2 regions of the Effusibacillus sp. SKA8 genome follow, and region 2 is predicted to be linked to the other one. Evidence: a T-box and tRNA genes for the amino acid it is inferred to sense, from the RefSeq annotation. Region 2 holds a T-box; the other holds one or more tRNA genes.
What was found. A T-box is a leader RNA that pairs with one kind of tRNA and senses whether it is charged. The one in region 2 lies ahead of pheS (phenylalanine--tRNA ligase subunit alpha), so its partner is inferred to be a tRNA-Phe.
Positions count from the first base shown of each region.

Region 1 (9,541 bases), on a different contig from region 2:
ACCAAGATCGACAAAGTCATCGGCGTGGTCAAAGCGTACAGCACCCGCGTTGGCGACGGCCCGTTCCCGACGGAACTGCTTGACGAAACGGGACAATTTATCCGGGAAACCGGGCGCGAATACGGAACCACCACCGGGCGCCCGCGCCGGGTCGGCTGGTTTGACGCTTTGGTCGTCCGCCATGCCCGCCGGGTATCGGGACTCGACGGAATGGCCGTCACCCGGCTGGATATTTTGACCGGGTTGAAAGAACTGAAAATCTGTACCGCGTACCGTTACAACGGGGAGATTCTGACCGAATTCCCGACCAGCCTGAAAATGCTTGCAAATTGCGAACCTGTCTATGAAACGCTGCCCGGTTGGGACGAAGACATCTCCGGGGTTCGTTCTTACCAAGAACTGCCCGCCAACACCCGGGCATACATCGAAAAGATTACGGAAGCGACAGGCGTTCCTTTGGCGATTTTCTCCATCGGCCCGAACCGTGAACAAACGGTTCCGGTAACGGAGATCTACTAAATCAGCCTGACTAAATCGGCCCGACATGCGGTCCGCGGTTGTCAGCCGCGGCCGCTTGCCAAACCGGTATCGTCCGGCATGCCGAAAAGCACCCCGCTAAATCCTGCCCAAAAAATCATCGAAAAATCATCGAAAAAGGGTTGCGCCGTAAAGTTGCTTCGTGTTAAGATACTATTTGTTGCCGCGATGACGCAAACAATAGCAAAGCGGCGATTTCATTGTGAGCCATTAGCTCAGTCGGTAGAGCACCTGACTTTTAATCAGGGTGTCGATGGTTCGAGTCCATCATGGCTCACCATTTTGCTAGGCCCCATGGTCAAGTGGTTAAGACACCGCCCTTTCACGGCGGTAACAGGGGTTCGAATCCCCTTGGGGTCACCAGCTACAATACAGTGCCCGGAATCGGGGCGGGTTTTCGGGGGCTTCACGTCACCAATCCACGTCAATGTAATGGGAAAGTCTTTTGGAGCTGTGGTGTAGTGGCCTAACATGCCCGCCTGTCACGCGGGAGATCGCGGGTTCGAATCCCGTCAGCTCCGCCATTTCTGCAAGGGAAAAGCTTCATTTACAACCTGATAGGGCTCGGTAGCTCAGTCGGTAGAGCAGAGGACTGAAAATCCTCGTGTCGGCGGTTCGATTCCGTCCCGAGCCACCACATAACGAAAACTTGGCATTTGCCAAGTTTGTAACCCAGGTGAATACCTCGACCCAAAAAGCGAGTCGCTGGACTCGCTTTTTCGTTTTTTCGGACAATCCGCCAGGATACGAAATCCGCAAGTTAAGTGTTTCCCCCGTAAGACCTGATCACTTGCACCGCCTTCTCCACTTGATCTTTGGGGCATACAACCGTCAGCAGGATATCTTCCCCCGATACATCGTCCGCAGTAGTGGCATATCCGCTGGCAGATGCGTCCGCAGCCATTAGAACCGCGGCGTTACGGCTCGACGGATCCATCCCGAGCGCCATGTCTCCGAGGCTCGATATTTTCCCCGTCAGGGGGTTCGTCAGTTTCTGGGTAGGTTGACCGGGATACGGCGACACGCGATTGATTTGTACGGTATTGATTCCCATATTTTTCAGTTCCTCCGATGCTTTCCGGGCAACATCGGGGTCCGCAAACGAGGCGAGAATCGCTTGTTCCCGTTCCGGATCAAATTGGTCTCTGGGCACTCCGACCGTTCTTGGCATCGTTTTTGCTTGTTGTTCAAACACATCCTGCAGGTTGTCGTCCACAAGGATCCCTCCTTCGATAGTTGTAGTGTGGACCAAGCAAGGCTTTCCCATGCTGGAACTATTTGTTTAGAAGGATTTTTGACGAGACCAATTGAACTAGGTATGTGGGAAAATGGTACCCAAGGTCACGCTGAAAGGGTGAGCCCAATGAATCAAAAAATCATGGTCGTGGAAGATGAGCTTCCGATCGCGGATATACTGAAGTTTTCCCTGGAAAAAGAGGGGTATGAGGTGATTGTGGCCAATGACGGTGAGGAAGCGGTCGACATGGCGAGCCGCCAACAGCCGGATTTGATTTTGCTTGACGTGATGCTTCCGAAAAAAGACGGGTTTCAGGTCTGCCAAGAAATCCGTTCGTTTTCCGTAACCCCCATCATTATGCTGACCGCCCGGGATTCGGAAGTGGACAAAGTTCTTGGACTTGAACTGGGCGCGGACGATTATGTGACCAAGCCGTTTTCATCACGGGAGTTGCTTGCGCGGGTCAAAGCGAACCTGCGGCGGCGCAATAACGAAGCGATGACCAGTGCCAAACCGCGTTATGCGGTGGGAGAGTTGGTGATCGACACTTCGACGTACCAGGTGACGAAAAACGGTGAAGGGGTCGACCTTACATACAGGGAATTCGAACTCCTGTTGTACATGACGAAGCATCGTGGGAAAGTCCTGACGCGCGAACATCTTCTGCATGAAGTCTGGGGATTCGATTACCTGGGCGACATTCGCACTGTTGACGTCACGATTCGCCGGCTAAGAGAAAAAATCGAAACCGATCCGAGCAATCCGCAGTACATTCTGACCCGTCGGGGAGTCGGCTATTCGATGAGGGGGTAGGGCACTTTGTTTCGAAGCATTCGGGGAAAACTGGTGCTCATCTACCTGCTGTTGATTTTGTTTGCGATGCAGTTGATCGGCGTTTACTTTATCCGGTCAGTGAACTCGTATTTCCTTGGAAATTTTTCGACAACAATTGACTCGCAGGCCCGGTTTCTCTCCGCGCAGTTGCAGCGGTATATGGAAAAAGAGATCACGCCTGACACCGTCAAAGATATCGACAACTTGATCGGCTCCTTCGCGTCCGAATCGGAAATCTACGTATTGAACAAAAACGGGACGATTGTTTCCACGACAGCAGACAAGTCGTGCGTAGGCCAGAAGCGCCTCCGAACGGAGGTCACCCGGGCGCTGCTGGGGACCAAAGACGAAGTGATCCGCGAAGACGGGCCCACCGGACAGCGGTACACGTTTTTGGCTGTACCGATCAAAAACGATTTGGAAGTGATCGGCGCCGTCTATATGGTAGCGCCGATGACCAAGATTTATAAGACGATCAAAGAGATCAACATGATGTTTTATACGGGTCTTTTGATCGCGCTGGCCCTGACGGCGGTACTGGGCATCGCGCTTGCGCGGACAATTACGAATCCGATCGTGGAGATCACGAAGAAAGCGAAAGCGATGGCAAAGGGCGATTTCGATCAGGTCGTGCAGGTGAGAAGCGACGATGAGATCGGACAATTGGGCGAAGCGTTCAACTATCTGATCTGGCGTTTGCGGGGAGCCCTTTCGGAAAACGAAAAAGAAAGGGAAAAACTCCAGGCGATCCTCACCCATTTGAGTGACGGAGTCATCGCGGTGGATTCGTCCAACCGGATTTTGCTGATCAATCCGGCGGCCCGGCAACTGCTCGATTGCCAGGACAACCCGGTGGGGCAGCCGATCAACCAGCTGCTGATGATGGAAGAGGATTCGGAAAAGGCCTGTTCCCTGATTGCGGGACAGGAAATGCAGTTCAAGGGGCCGAAAGGGCGCACCCTGCAGGCTTATGCGTCCCCGATCCGGGAAGAACAAGGGCAGACCGGGATCGTGATTGTCATCCGCGACATTACGGAAGAGGAGCGGGAGGAGCAGGCCCGCCGCGATTTTGTGGCGAATGTTTCGCACGAGATACGGACCCCGCTCACCACGATCAAGAGTTATTTGGAAGCGTTGAACGACGGGGCCGCGGATGATCCGATCCTGCGCACCCGTTTCTTGCAGGTAATTCACAACGAGACAGAGCGGATGGTGCGGATGGTCGCGGAATTGCTCCAATTGTCGAGGCTTGATGCGGGGAAAATGCAGTGGTCGTTTAAAGCGGTCAACCTGATTGAGATTCTCGACGAAGTGGCGAACCGTTTTGCCGTCCAGTGCCGCCAGCAAGAGGTGTCGATGTTTGTGGAAGCCGCTGCCAGGCTGCCGATGGTCTATGCGGATCATGACAAGCTGGATCAGGTTTTGGACAATCTTGTCTCCAACGCGCTGAAACATACGCCTTCGCAGGGAATTATCCGGTTGGTGGCCGCCCCCAAACAGGACATGGTGGAAGTCAGGGTGATCGATTCCGGCACCGGCATTCCGCCACAAGATCTGCCGCGGATTTTTGAACGGTTTTACCGGGTGGACAAGGCCCGCTCCCGAAAATTGGGCGGAAGTGGCTTGGGATTGGCAATTGCCAAACAGATCATTGAAGCTCACGGCGGGCATATCCGGATCGACAGCGTCATAAACAAAGGCACCACGGTCACCTTTACGCTTCCGCTCGCCAAAGAAGGGGTGGCGTGATGGCCGAACGAATCGAAAAGGTAAAATCCGCCCTGTTAGGCTTACTGGTCCTGTTGTCCATCGTGCTTTCGGTGGGATTGTGGAACATCAACCCGGCGTTTGAACCGCTTGACTCGGGCGGCTTTGTCGCAAATCCCGCTTTCGGCTTTCGGAAAACGGTCGATCAGGTGTTGCTGCCCGTCCGGATTCACGCGCGTTTGGAAGACAAAAGTTACACCATGACCGACCCGTTTACGGATCTGTATGAAAAGGCTTGGGACGAACTTCGAAAACTCGCGGTACGCGAACTGGGGCCGATTGACAATCCGCAAGCGATCCGGCAAAAAATCGCCGGGGGTCCGTTCATCGAGTTTCAGTTTGGGGTCAGCCTCAATCAGGAGCAAGTGTTTCAACTTTTGAAAATGCTGGATCCCGCCCCATTCCAACTGAAAGTCACATCCATCACCGTCCATCGCGACACGGCGGGCAACCATTATGTGGTGCTTTCCAATTTCAATCAACCCGTTTTTCACGGAAAAATCGAGGGACAGTTCCGCTTGTTCGAACAACTGGACGAATGGGGTACGCTGCCCAAATATGCGGAACGGACCGGGAGCAAAGGTCGGTTTTTGATACCCGTCCAGAAGGTGAAGGTTCCCCTGGTGACTTGCGAAAAGATGTCGCTTCCGGCCGACTCGTTGGCTCGGACGTTTTTTGTGGATCCTGGCCTTATCCGGAGAATCCAGGAGCGGAAAGGTTCTTTGATTCTGACAGATGGCAGCCGGACGGTCCAAATTTCCTCAAAGGAAAAGGAAATCCATTACGCCAATGCGCTGCCTTATGACAGACAGACGCAAGCGGTCGGCAAAGACAGTTCGTTCCAAAGGGCGGTCGATTTTATCAATGAACACGGGGGCATGCAGGGGGCTTACCTCGGACGGTTGCAAAACGTTTGGGGGAAGGACATCCGGGAGTATCGTTTTAACGAATACCGGCATGGGCTTCCCGTACTGGGCAGACTCACCGGCATCCGGGTCGTGTTGAACGGCAACGAAGTGGTGGAGCTGGAAAGAAGCACGCAGTATTTGGGGGCGGAAGTGAAAGCGGAGACAGTTGAAGCCGCTCCTCTGCCGCCTTCCGTTACAGAAAATGCAGCGGATGTATATCTTGCATACGCACCCCAAGAGGCGGGGGAACGTGTCCGGCTGATTCCGGTTTGGGTCGTTGAGTATCCGCAAGCGCCAACCGTGATCTACGACGCGCAAACCGGCGACAAATGGGCAGACAGTGGAGAGTGAGCGGCATGGACTGGAGTCGGGCCAAAACGTACCTGATTTTAACGTTTCTGCTGTTGGATTTCGTGTTGGGGTATCAATATTGGCGGCTGCGCACCGAGCAGGCCGGCTATGTTCAGTCCTTTGCGGAGCAACTGGCGGAAGTCCGGCAGCTTCTGGTCTCGCAAAAATGGGAGCTGCGGACGGAAGTGCCGAAGATCACGCCTGAACTTGGGTTTCTGCAGGTTCGGTACCAATCGTTTTCGCCGGAGGAATGGGCCAAATGGATCGGAGAGGATGTGACACCGGTCGATAAAGGGCCGGGACAAGTAGCGGTTGACCTGTCGGACAAAAACGTCAGGGCCGACCTGGAGGATGTCAGTACAGCGGACAGAGTGCTGTCGCAAGTCAATCTCAAAATATGGCCGAAAAATCTGTACCGCTTTGACAGAATGCTGCCGGACGGCGAAGACTCGGGGATGATCCGGTATCTGCAGGTCTATCGTGAATACCCGATTTTTTCGGCGCCGCTGGAATTGATGGTGCAAGATGGCAAGGTGACGGGCTATCGCCTGACCGCATTGGACGTGGTAGGGGAAGGCGGAGGGAAAAAACAGGTGATTTCGGCGCTTCACGCGTTGCGTTCCTTGTCCGAGTCGATGGACAAATCGGAAAAGAGACCGGATAATAGGGTCATCCGGGAAATTCGGATCGGCTATTACAGCAAACCGTTCAACGCGGACGAATGGTACCTGACCCCGACATGGCGGATTACGACGGACCGGGAAGTCTATTATGTCAATGCGTTGACCGGCGAAGTGGAATTGGCGAGATGACAGGAAACGGGAGGACGTTGAATGCTGCGGTTCAGTGTGCTTGCAAGCGGAAGTTCGGGGAATGCGGTCTATGTGGAAACGGACAGTACCCGCATCCTGATCGACGCGGGAGTCGCTTGCAGGCAGATCGAAGCGGCGATGGCCGAGATTTCGGTGTCGTTGGAAGACTTGGACGCGATTCTTGTGACCCACGAACATTCCGATCACATCAAGGGGATCGGCATCGTCGCCCGCAAAGTGATCAGCGAACGGCGAAAAAAACAGTATGACCGGCTTGAAGTGCCGGTGTATGCGACGGAAGGGTCGTGGCACGACCTGCACGGCTTGATGAAAGACTATCCGGAAGATTGCAGGAAAATCGTTCGCGTAGGGGACAAGCTGGAATTCGAAGACCTGACGATCGAACCTTTCCCGTTGTCGCATGACGCGAGAGAGCCGGTCGGATATGTCTTTTACCATCGCGGCAGCAAGCTGACGCTGGCGACCGATCTCGGATACATGAGTTCGCGGGTGAAAGAAACGGTCGCCGACTCCGACGCCTATATTCTGGAGAGCAATCACGACGTCAATATGCTGCGCGTCGGTCCCTATCCGTGGCATTTGAAAAAGAGGATTCTCAGCGACAAGGGACACCTGTCGAACGAAGCGGCGGGCGAAGCGTTGGTGGACATCATGACGGAACGGACGCAGGATGTTTTGCTTGCCCATCTCTCGCAGGAGAACAACTATCCGGATCTGGCGGAATTAACGGTGCAAGGAATTCTCGACGCAGCCAGCAAAAAAGTGCAACTGCACCGTACATACCCGGACAAACCGACCCCGCTGTTTGCGATCAGCCCCCGATAGGACACGAGGATACCGATTGCAGCGGTTTGCGGCAAATTGTCATGACCAATATTTTTCAGTGTTGGGCGGAAGTCAGCCGCTCAAGGATTTCTTGTTCCAGCTCGGAATCGAGGATCCGGGCTTTCGTTACGACATCGTGACGGCTGATGACCCCTTTTTCCACCAGCAATTCAATTAGCACCGTCAAAATTAACGTGTTTTTGTAATCGACTTCCTTTAAATCGGCCAACTGTGCAATCAAGTCGACCTCGGCGGTGAGGTGGCTTTTTTTCATGGAATTCACTCCCCTGGCGGGCTGTTTTACTATTCAGTATGGCCGATTCCGGGATTTCGAAACGCAAACTGGAAAATTTCAGATTAAGTCTGAACACTTTATGGAAATACTACATGAAATGTTGAGAAAAAAGCGGACGGATTTGTATAATGAAATTATTCCGTGACAAATTTGTGGCATTCATGCCCGAAGGAGGAGTTCTTATGGGATTCTATGACGAATTCGACACCAGACCCGGTCGGAGTTCCTCTGGGAAATGGCTGGCATCTGTCGTGATAGCGGCTTTGGTCGGTTCCGGCACCACGTTGCTGATGGTACCGACCATGTTGAAATCGAATATAATCAAGCTGCCGGAAGCGAGCCAAACGATCGCGACAAAAGGTGGCGGCATCGTACAAAACGTCACGGTCAACACCGATTCCGCCATTGTGCAAGCGGTCAACCGCGTCAAACCGGCTGTGGTGACAGTCGTCAACCTGCAAAAAGTCGGCGGATTCTTCTCCCGCGGCGTCGAGCAGGAAGCGGGCAAAGGCTCCGGCGTCCTGATCGACAAACAAGGTCATATCGTCACCAACAATCACGTGGTGGAAGGCGCTTCCGACGTGGAGATCGTCATCAACGACGAGCATATCAAGGCGAAAGTGCTGGGAACGGACGAATATACCGACTTGGCCGTCATTCAGGTTCCGGCCGAGAAAGTGAAAAATATCCAGCCGGTGGAATTCGGCAGTTCGGAAGCGCTCCAGACCGGGGAACCGGCGATCGCCATCGGCAACCCGCTGGGCGAGTTTGAACAAACCGTTACGGTCGGTGTCATCTCGGCCAAAAAGCGGATGATTCCGATTCAGGACCGGAGAAACGGACGGGTGATCTACGAACAGGCGGTTTTGCAGACCGATGCGGCGATTAACCCGGGAAACTCGGGCGGCGCACTGGTCAACATCCAAGGGCAGTTGATCGGGATCAACTCCGCGAAGATCGCCTCCCAGGGGGTCGAGGGGCTCGGATTTGCCATCCCGAGCGATGAAGTCAGACCGATTGTCGATCAATTGATCACCAACCGGAAAGTGATTCGGCCCGGCCTTGGCGTTTCGATCAGTTGGGACGTAAAGGACATTCCGGAAAATTACCGCGCGGGCCTGCCGATCAACTACGGCGTCGTGGTAAGCGACGTATTGCCCGGAGGGCCGGCTGACAAAGCGGGTATCAAACAAGGCGACGTACTCGCCAAAATCGACAACGTCGAAATCAAAACGTTTCTCGATATGCGCAAGTACCTGTTCAGCAAGAAACCGGGGGACACGGTGCAGGTCACATACTACAGGGACAACCAGGAGAAGACCGCATCCGTGACTTTGACCGAATTGAATCGCTAGGGATGATGAAAGGATTGCCGTTGAGCGCGGCAATCTTTTTTCATGATATAATACAGCAAGCATGGAGGTGCGCCGGATGATCACAGCCTGTGAGGAGCATGTCGAAATGGCCATCGACGAGTTTGTACATACATACGAGGAACCGCCCGAACTGCGGCTGATCGGGGAAACGACCGTGTTTGAGGAACCGCGTTCGAAGTGCCAATTTTGCGGAGAACGGGCCAAATACCTTGTCACCCGAGGCGAACCATGAACATCACCGTTGTCGCAGTGGGAAAAGTCAAAGAGACTTACTGGCTTCAGGCCATCGCGGAATATGAAAAACGGCTTCGCGCGTATGCCAAAGTCAAGCTTGTGGAAGTGGCCGACGCCCCTGTCCCCGACAACGCGTCGGAAGCGCAAGCAGAAGCGATCAAGGCAAAAGAAGCGTCCCGCATCCTGGCGCAACTCAAAGAGCGCGATTATGTCGTCGCGCTTGCGATTGAAGGGCAAACCTTCTCGTCGGAGGCTTGGGCGGAGTATCTGGATCGCATGGCGGGTCAGGGGTACAGTTCCTTTGTTTTCGTCATCGGCGGGTCCCTGGGGCTGCACCGTTCCGT
Region 1 covers NZ_JBZCSF010000012.1:33,531-43,071, reverse strand. The annotation lists gene AC4ED1_RS10930 (adenylosuccinate synthase) at 1-519, shown strand, start outside; tRNA gene AC4ED1_RS10925 (tRNA-Lys) at 742-817, shown strand; tRNA gene AC4ED1_RS10920 (tRNA-Glu) at 826-900, shown strand; tRNA gene AC4ED1_RS10915 (tRNA-Asp) at 985-1,061, shown strand; tRNA gene AC4ED1_RS10910 (tRNA-Phe) at 1,099-1,174, shown strand; gene AC4ED1_RS10905 (hypothetical protein) at 1,298-1,753, opposite strand; gene yycF (response regulator YycF) at 1,901-2,587, shown strand; gene AC4ED1_RS10895 (ATP-binding protein) at 2,594-4,357, shown strand; gene yycH (two-component system activity regulator YycH) at 4,357-5,634, shown strand; gene yycI (two-component system regulatory protein YycI) at 5,640-6,446, shown strand; gene AC4ED1_RS10880 (MBL fold metallo-hydrolase) at 6,468-7,292, shown strand; gene AC4ED1_RS10875 (hypothetical protein) at 7,348-7,566, opposite strand; gene AC4ED1_RS10870 (S1C family serine protease) at 7,770-8,942, shown strand; gene AC4ED1_RS10865 (CxxH/CxxC protein) at 9,019-9,195, shown strand; gene rlmH (23S rRNA (pseudouridine(1915)-N(3))-methyltransferase RlmH) at 9,192-9,541, shown strand, end outside.
Region 1: it has a tRNA-Phe gene. The T-box ahead of pheS (phenylalanine--tRNA ligase subunit alpha) is inferred to sense a tRNA for this amino acid. The anticodon was not compared.

Region 2 (9,541 bases):
GACACCCCGATAATTCAAACAGTCCGCGCGGTTTGGCGTCAGTTCGAGTTCCATCACCACATCGTCCAGCCCGAGCACATTTACGACCGGCTCCCCGACCGGCGTATCTTCCGGCAGGATGTACAATCCCTCCGTCTGCTCTTTCGGAAGCAGCTTGACATCCAGGCCCAATTCGCTGGCGGAGCAGAGCATGCCTTGCGATTCCACATCCCGCAGTTTCGCGCGTTTGATTTTCACTCCTCCCGGCAGTTCGGCTCCCACGACGGCACAGGGCACTTTCTGGCCCGGTTTGACATTTGGCGCGCCGCACACGATCTGCAAGGTTTCGGAACCTCCCGCGTCGACTTTGCAAACCTGCAAACGGTCCGCGTTCGGATGTGGTTCCGTATGCAGCACACGACCGACCACAACGTTTTTGATCCCTTTGTTGAGGGGCTCGATGACTTCCACCGGAATCCCGTGGATCGTCAAAAGGTCGGCCAATTTTTCCGGCGTCATATCCGGCCCCAAATCGACATATTCCTGTAGCCATTTGTATGAAATTTTCATGTCGGATCCTCTCCCTAGTACCGATTGGTGAATTGACGCAAGAAGCGGACGTCATTGACATAAAAATGGCGGATATCGTCCACGCCGTACTTCAGCATCGCAATCCGCTCGACACCCATTCCGAAGGCAAATCCGGTGTATGTTTCCGCGTCGTAACCGGCCATCTCAAGCACCCTCGGATGCACCATGCCCGCACCCAGGATCTCAATCCAGCCGGTATGCTTGCAGATCCGGCATCCTTTGCCGTGGCAGGCGTAACAACTGACATCGACTTCCGTGCTCGGCTCGGTGAACGGGAAATAACTGGGGCGCAGCCGGATCTGCTGCTGCGGCCCGAACATTTGCCGGGCGAATGTCAAAAGAATCCCTTTCAAATCGCTCATCCGGATGTTGCGGTCGACGACCAGCCCTTCCACTTGCGTAAACACATGCGAATGGGTTGCGTCGTCGTCGTCGCGGCGGTAAACGCGGCCCGGGCAGATAATGCGGACTGGAACGGTCCCTTTTTTCGCTTCCAGCGTATGCACTTGAACCGGCGACGTATGGGTCCGCATCAAAATTTCTTCCGTCAGGTAGAACGTGTCCTGCATGTCGCGGGCAGGATGATTTTTCGGTATGTTCAGCGCTTCAAAGTTGTAATAATCGGTTTCCACTTCAGGGCCTTCGGCAATTTCAAAGCCCAATCCGATGAAAATGTCTTCAATCTCCTCAATCACGCGGGTCAGCGGATGCACGGCGCCTACGGGCACGGTTCTCCCCGGCAGCGTCACGTCGATCGATTCCGTTTTCAGTTTTTGTTCCAAGGCTTTTTGCCGGAAATCCGCTTCCTTTTGTTCGTACGAACGTTCCAGCGCTTCCCTGATCTCGTTCACCAACTGTCCGACAACAGGGCGGTCCTCGGCGGACAGTTGGCCCATGCCGCGCATGATGGCGGTTAACTCGCCTTTTTTGCCGAGATACCGCACTTTCCAATCGGTCAATTCGCCCTGGGACCCGACTTTTTCAAGGTCGGATAACGCTTTTTCGCGTAACTCCCGCAGTTGCTCTCTCATGATAAACCTCCCCACACGACTGTATAAAATTAAAAAACCTTTCATCCGTAAGGGACGAAAGGTTTATCATTCCGCGGTACCACCCTAATTAAGCAGAAGAAGGCTCCCGGCAAAAGTTGGTCGCCGGGTGCATCTGCTTCGCTCTCTTTCGATAACGGGAACCCCCGGCCCACCCTACTTTATCCCCCGCCCGGGCGGGCAAAGAAACGGTTCAGGCGGCAGCTTCGGAGTGAACTTCCGCACAGCGTCCCTTAGAGATGCTCCCAGTCTCCGGCATCTCCTCCCTGCAAGGAGCCTGCTGTCCGTACTCTCTCCGTCATTGCTGTTGATTTTGGAATTTGGTACCTAGTATAGTACAGTCAACAGCAGAACGCAAGGCCTGTTACATCTCCCCTGTTACATTTCCCGGAAGAGTAAAAAGCACAGCCCCCATGGCTTGAAAAGGAAACATCTCCCCTGTTACATTTCCCGGAAGCGGACGAATTTTGCGTGATAAAAAATCTCCACCCCCGCTACAAGCAGCCCCAGTATCGTTGCGAACGTCCAGGTGACCCGCATGCCGGGCAGCAAATAATTCCCCAGATAAGTAACCAGAGCAGCCAACGCAAAATCGGCAAAAATCGCCGCAATGTGGTTAACCGCCCGGGGAATCGCCAGATCCGCCACATAGCCGAGAATCGTGATGACAGTTCCCAACAATAGCATGTGAAACAAATTCACAACCCCGTACAACGGGAACAACAGGCCGACAAACAAAACCGATGCGACCGTTCCCAGCCATTTGACCGCAAAAGAAGTGATGAATCCATACGGCACGGGCTACACCTCCTATGCGGTAGCATTCCCGAATCATTTTGCGTTAACCCAGATTCCCGCGAATAAAGTGAAGAGAAACGCGAGGCAAAACGTCAGCGGGACCGCCCAACGCGGAAATACCTTGGGCAACAGCAGCAGATTTCGAATATCGATCATCTGCCCGATCACCAAAAAGCCGAGCACGCCGCCGCTGGTCGTCAAACCGGCAAGGGAACGGGCCACGAAACCGTCAGCGGTAGAACAAAGCGACAGCAGGATCGCCAGCACCATCATTGACAACACCGACCAAACCGGATGATGGCCGATCGGAGCGAGTGCCGCTGCGGGAACGAACGTCTGCAGCAGGGCGGCGACAGCCGCGCTCACCACCACAAACCCCATGATTTCAAAAAACTCAATCACCGCATGGTTGATAACAGAGCCCGTTACCTGACGGAACGAACGCCTTCCCGGGGCGGAAGCGGCAGCCGCGACTTCCAGCATCGGCAGTTCATCACAACTCGTCTGCGGCCGCATATCCTTTTTCCTCTCCAGGAACAGCAGCACCCAGCCAATCGCAACCGCAATCCCGAAGGTTGCGGCGGTGCGCGCCCACATCATGGAGGAATTCATGCCAAAAGCGACGTACGTTGCCAGCATCGTCATCGGGTTGACCACCGGCGCCGCCAGCGTGAAGGCCATCGCCACGGAGACCGGTACCCCTTTTCGCATGAGGCTCCTCGCGAGCGGAACCGTTCCGCAATCGCAAACCGGTACAATCAATCCCAAAAATCCGGCGGCAACGACCGCCAACCCGCGATGATCCGGCAGCAGCCGCAACATTCGCTCCTGCGAGACGAACGCCTGCACGAGGGAGGACAAAATCACCCCCAACAGAATAAACGGCAAAGCTTCCAACACAATCGACAAAAAAATCGTCTGCGCCGCTTGCCACATCCTACTGCCCTCCCGAAACGTAGTTGATGCCAAACGGATTCAGGTAGGGATCCTTCGGCTCTTCGATCTTTTGGATGTCATGCGCGATCAGAACCGGTTTTTGTTCGTATCCGTAATACCAACTGACCGGCGGCACCTGGTCGATTTCGGGAACCTTTGCCGCCGAAAGGGTTGCATCAATCCGCACCCATGTGTCGTTCCCGAATTCTTTCGCGCCTTCCGTCTCGACGGTCAAACCGACAGGCAGCGTGTCCGCCGCGCAATGGACCATCACATACCGCATCAGCACCATCCGATTGTCCGGCCATCCCGGCGGATGATAAACGAACCCGGTGTACTTGTATCTTTGGTTGAAATAATTTTCCGGCGCAATCAAAATGTTATTCATCACTTCATACATCGAAACTTCCGATCCCGCCTCGGGTTTTGGCGGTACCGGAACGCCCTGCATATTCACTTTGGGCACAGTCGTCAGATCCACCGGCTTCACATTAACGGGGTTCGCATACATGCCGCTGCTTAACATCGCCGTGCCCAGCGACTGAATTGGCACGGCCAGCCCAAGGAATACCGGCACCAGCAGCAATATCCATCCTTTGCCCGGCTTTAAACCGTGTTCGTGATCGCAGCAATCGTGGTGTCCATGCTCATGTCCGCAAATGTGTTGAGGTTGCCGCATCGTTATCCACACATACAGGGTCATCACCAACATTACACCTGAGGTCACCGCCAACAGCACCATCATATGCGGTGCCACCAGTCTCTGAATTTCCCCCGTCCAGAACAGCTTCCACAACAGAACCGTAAACCCTGACAATATCACACCTTGCAAAAACCGCCCTCTGTTCAACCCCAACCCGGTCATTTCGAACGCCCCTCTATAACCGTGCAGCCACTGTTTGCAGCAAACCTGATTTGACTACTAATTCACCGAAAACATGCCGACTCCTGCCGATCGCGTAAAGAACAAACCCGTGGAAAATCGTCCATGGGCACTATTTCTTGCTTCTTCTCTGCCGGAGCGCTTCGTACAAAACAATTCCGGAAGCGATCGCAGCGTTTAAAGATTCCGCTTTCCCCGGCATCGGTAGCGAAACCCACCGTTCGACACGGGGTCGAATTTCCTCGGAAATACCGTGGGCTTCCGACCCGATGACGATTGCGGTTTCGGCAGTAAAATCATAAGAATACATGTCTTGTTCCGCATCTGCCGAAGTCCCGATCACTGTCACCCGCTGTTTCGCAAACAGCGAGAGTAGCTGCGGCAGATCGGCTTCGATTACAGGCAGGTGAAAAAGCGAACCCATCGTCGCCCGGACCACTTTCGGATTGTACGGATCCACACTGCCTGTCCCGACAAACACCGCAGTTGCGGCGACCGCGTCGGCGGTGCGGATCATCGTTCCGAGATTGCCCGGATCTTGAATATTGTCAACCACAAGATACAAAGGGTTCGTTTTGCTGGAGACCAGCCCTTCCGTGTCGTGTTGATACTGATGACCGATCGCAATGACTCCCTGCGGCGTTTTCGTATCCGCAACATGCTCAATAACCGCCCGATTTACTTCAACCAGTTCCGCATTCAGGGAATGAGCCGCGTTGACAATCCGGTCCACCCGTCCGGTAGGAAGCAATTCATCAAGCACCAGGACAGTTTCAATCGGAGCGTCCGAGTCCAGTGCCTCTTCGACCAGCCGGATTCCTTCGATCAAAAACAGGCCTGTCCGATCCCGGAATTTCTTCTGTCTGAGCGCCGCCCAATCCTTGACCCGCTCGTTCCGTGTCGACGTGATTCGTTCCAATCGCAATCAACCTCTCTACGCTTGTTGTTCAAGTTCCTGCAAGTCCTCATTTTTCCCGATCACAACCAAAATATCGCCCTGTTTGATCCGATCGTGGGCCATCGGCGAAATGTTGATCTCCGTTCCGGTCTTGATTGCCATCACGGTGCAGCCGAACTTCCGCCGGATATCGGATTCCGCCAGTGTTTTGCCGACCATTTTTTCGTTGGCCACAATCTCCACCATGCTGTATTCCGGCGACAACTCGATATAATCGAGGATGTTCGGGGAAATCAGATTATGGGCAACCCGGATTCCCATGTCGCGTTCCGGGTATACGACTTTGTCCGCTCCGATCTTTTCCAGGACCTTCCCGTGCAGTTCATTCTGCGCTTTGACCACAATCTGTTTGACGCCCTGTTCCTTCAGAATCAATGTCGTCAGGATCGACGCCTGGATATCGGCTCCGATCGCCACAACCACCACGTCAAAATTGCGGATTCCAAGCGCCTTTAACGCATTCTCGTCAGTCGAGTCGGCTGTTACCGCATGGGTGACAAAATCGACCGCGTCTTGAATCCGGTCTTCATCCGAATCGATTCCCAGCACTTCATAGCCCATTTCATACAGTTCTCTGGCCACGCTGGTGCCGAAACGCCCCATGCCGATGACCGCGTATTGCTTCATGGACGCCCCCTCCTCAACCCACAAACAGTTTTTCTTCCGGATATTTCACGAGCGCTTTTTCCTGCCCGCGGAAGGTCAATGCCAGCACCAGCGTAACCGGGCCGACACGTCCCGCGAACATCGTCAAAATTATAATAAATTTTCCCACCGGTGACAGCTCCGGCGTCAAGTTGGTGGACAGCCCGACCGTTCCGAAAGCCGACGTCGCCTCGAACAAAAGCCGGATGAATTCCTTGTTTTCCGTGACAGTCAGGACAAATGTCACGGACACCACCAAAATAGCGGAAATGACGGCGACCGCAAACGATTTGTAAATCGTTTTCGGTTCGATCCGCCGGCGGAACGCCACCGTGCTGTCTTTCCCCGTGATCACGCTGTACACGTACATGAAAATGACAATTGTGGTGACCGTTTTAATGCCGCCGCCGGTCGAACCGGGAGACGCCCCGATAAACATCAACAAAATCGTCCACAGCTTTGAAGCATCCGTGATCGACCCATAATCAATCGTCGCATACCCCGCCGTCCGGGCGGTGGTGGAAGCAAACATGGAAGCCATCAGTTTTCCGTTCCAATCCAGCGTCCCCATCGTCTTCGGGTTGTGCATTTCCAGGAAAAAGTAGCCAATTGCTCCGACAATCAGCATGGCGGATGTCATGGTCAACACCAGTTTGCTGTGCAGGGACAATTTTTCCGGCCTAGGTGCTTTCCACAAATCAACCAGCACCGTAAACCCCAATCCGCCCAAGATGATCAAAATCATCACCGCAAAATTGACGACCGGATCATCCACAAAGTCGGTCAGACTCTTAAAATTCCCGAACAGGTCGAATCCCGCGTTACAGAAAGAGGAAACCGCATGAAAGATCCCGTAATAGACGGCCCGGCCCGCCGGCATTACAAACGAAAAACGAAAAGCCAGTATCGCCGCAAAAAACAGCTCGATCCCCAATGTGATCAGAACGATATTGCGCGCCAGGCGAATGACTCCCTGCAGCGAATTGACATTCAGCGCCTCCTGCATCACGAGCCGCTCTTTCAGTCCGATGCGCTTGCCGGTGAAAATGATGATAAACGTCGCCACCGTCATGAAACCGAGACCGCCGACTTGAATCAAAGCCAGAATCACGAGTTGGCCGAACAGATTAAACTGTGTCAAAGTATCCACTACCACCAGACCGGTCACGCATGCGGCCGAAGTGGCGGTGAACAGCGCGTCGAGAAAATTGAGTCCCTCTCCGCTGTTGGACGCGATCGGCAGACTGAGCAAAAATCCCCCCATCAGAATCAGCGTTGCAAAGCCCACCGCCAAGATCCGGGCAGGCGTTAGCCACCTTTCAAACAATGTCTGAGCCATCAGGGTCCTCCTCTTTCAAAGCGACCGTTTCCCACTGTAGAATACCCATTTTGGCGGGAGTTAAAAGCGGTTTTCTCTTAAACAATGCACTTATAAACAATGAACTTAGCATACTCTCATCAGTTGCAAGAAGCGAGTCCGGCAAAAGCCGTTTTTGCCATAAGAAACCATATAAATTTGGCGAATTTTTGTAGTTATTGTTCTATTTCACACAAAATCTCCGCCTTGCATGGAAAATCCCCCGGGATGTCCCCGGGGGAATTGTTCACTTGCGTGCCTGAATTTCCGACAGAATCATGTCCGCCACGACTTCATACTTTTGCGCTCCCTGATCGCCGGCTCCGCGCTTGCGTACGGCCACGGTGCCGTTTTCCGCCTCTTTCGCCCCGACAACCAGCATATAAGGGATCTTCTGCATCTGGGCTTCCCGAATTTTATAGCCGATCTTCTCGTTACGGCTGTCCAATTCCACACGGATCCGCTTGCTCTTGAGGTACTCGTACACTTTCCGGCCGTACTCCTCAAATTGCGGGGAAATGGTCAGCACTTTCGCCTGAACCGGAGCCAGCCAAGTCGGGAACGCCCCCTCGTACACCTCGATCAGATAAGCGGTGATCCGCTCCATGGTACTGAGAATCCCGCGGTGGATGACCACCGGTCGGTGCATTTTTCCGTCTTCCCCGACGTACTCCAGATCGAACCGTTCCGGCAACAGGAAGTCAAGCTGGGCGGTGGATAGGGTTTCTTCCTTGCCGATGGCGGTCTTCACCTGAACGTCCAGTTTCGGTCCGTAGAAAGCGGCTTCCCCTTCCGCTTCGACATAGGAGAGCCCCATCTCGTCCATCGCTTCTTTCAGCATCGACTGCGCCTTTTCCCACATCTCGTCGTTCGGGAAGTACTTCTCGGTATTGTTCGGGTCGCGGTAGGACAGGCGGAACCAATAGTCCTTGATCTGAAAATCTTGGTACACCCGCTGGATCAGTTGCACCACCTTTTTGAACTCGGACTTGATCTGATCCGGACGGCAGAAAATATGCGCGTCGTTCAGCGTCATCGCCCGCACCCGCTGCAGACCGGACAGCGTTCCGGACATCTCGTAGCGGTGCATGGTGCCCAGTTCCGCGATGCGCAGCGGCAGATCCCGATAGCTGCGAAGCTCCTGTTTAAACAACATCATGTGATGCGGACAGTTCATCGGACGGAGCACCAGTTCTTCGTTGTCCATTTTCATCGGCGGGTACATGTTCTCATGATAGTGGTCCCAGTGCCCGGAAATCTTGTACAGTTCCACGCTCGCCAGATGCGGCGTGTACACGTGTTCATACCCGAGGCTTTCTTCCAGATCCACGATATAGCGTTCAATGGTGCGGCGGATGCGGGAGCCGTTTGGCAGCCACAGCGGAAGCCCCTGGCCCACCTCTTTCGACAGCGCGAACAGTTTCAGTTCTTTGCCGAGGCGGCGATGATCGCGCCGTCTCGCTTCTTCCAGCCGCTGCAGATATTCCTCCAACTGCGACTGTTTCGGCCACGCGGTGGCGTAAATCCGCTGCAGCATCTCGTTGTCCGCCTTGCCCCGCCAGTACGCGCCGGCAATCGAAAGCAGTTTGAACGCCTTGATCCGCCCGGTGGACGGAAGATGCGGTCCCGTGCAGAGATCGGTGAACTCGCCTTGGTGATAAATCGAGATCACCGCATCTTCCGGCAGTTCGTTGATGATCTCGACTTTAAAGCGATCGCCCCGTTCTTCGAACATCTTGAGTGCTTCTTCCCGCGAAATTTCCTGACGGCGGATCGGCAGATCCTCTTTGATGATTTTTTCCATTTCCTTTTCAATCAGCGGCAGATCGTCAGGCGAAAAGGACCGGCCGGAAAAATCGTAATAAAATCCGTCTTCAATCACGGGGCCGATCGCAAATTTCACTTCCGGCCACAACCGGGAGACCGCCTGTGCCATCAGATGGGCGCACGAATGGCGAAGCGTCTCGAGACCCTCGGGGTCGTCGTAAGTGAAAAATTCCACTTTTGCGTCTTCCATAAGGGGCGTGTTCAAATCAACCGGTTTCCCGTTTAGTTTTCCGACAACGGCATTCTTTTTCAACGCTTGCGACAAAGAGGCCGCAATATCCAACAGAGTGGTGCCGGCCGGATACGTTTTTACGGAACCGTCTTTTAACTCCACTTTGATTTCCTTTTCCGAATCGACTGTCATTTTCAGAATCCTCCCTGTTTTAGAAGTCAAAGCCCGATAGAATCCCTGATCGAACGAAAAAACGCTTCCGTTCCCGCAGACCCTAAAAATCTGCAAGGACGAAAGCGTGCCGCTCACGTGGTTCCACCTTGTTTCGATCCGGGGCTTTCCCGAA
Region 2 covers NZ_JBZCSF010000013.1:60,723-70,263, reverse strand. The annotation lists gene pheT (phenylalanine--tRNA ligase subunit beta) at 1-549, opposite strand, end outside; gene pheS (phenylalanine--tRNA ligase subunit alpha) at 564-1,601, opposite strand; T-box leader at 1,649-1,930, opposite strand; gene AC4ED1_RS11585 (DUF2512 family protein) at 2,061-2,417, opposite strand; gene AC4ED1_RS11580 (permease) at 2,451-3,353, opposite strand; gene AC4ED1_RS11575 (TIGR03943 family putative permease subunit) at 3,355-4,218, opposite strand; gene AC4ED1_RS11570 (TrmH family RNA methyltransferase) at 4,349-5,155, opposite strand; gene AC4ED1_RS11565 (potassium channel family protein) at 5,171-5,821, opposite strand; gene AC4ED1_RS11560 (TrkH family potassium uptake protein) at 5,835-7,178, opposite strand; gene thrS (threonine--tRNA ligase) at 7,444-9,387, opposite strand.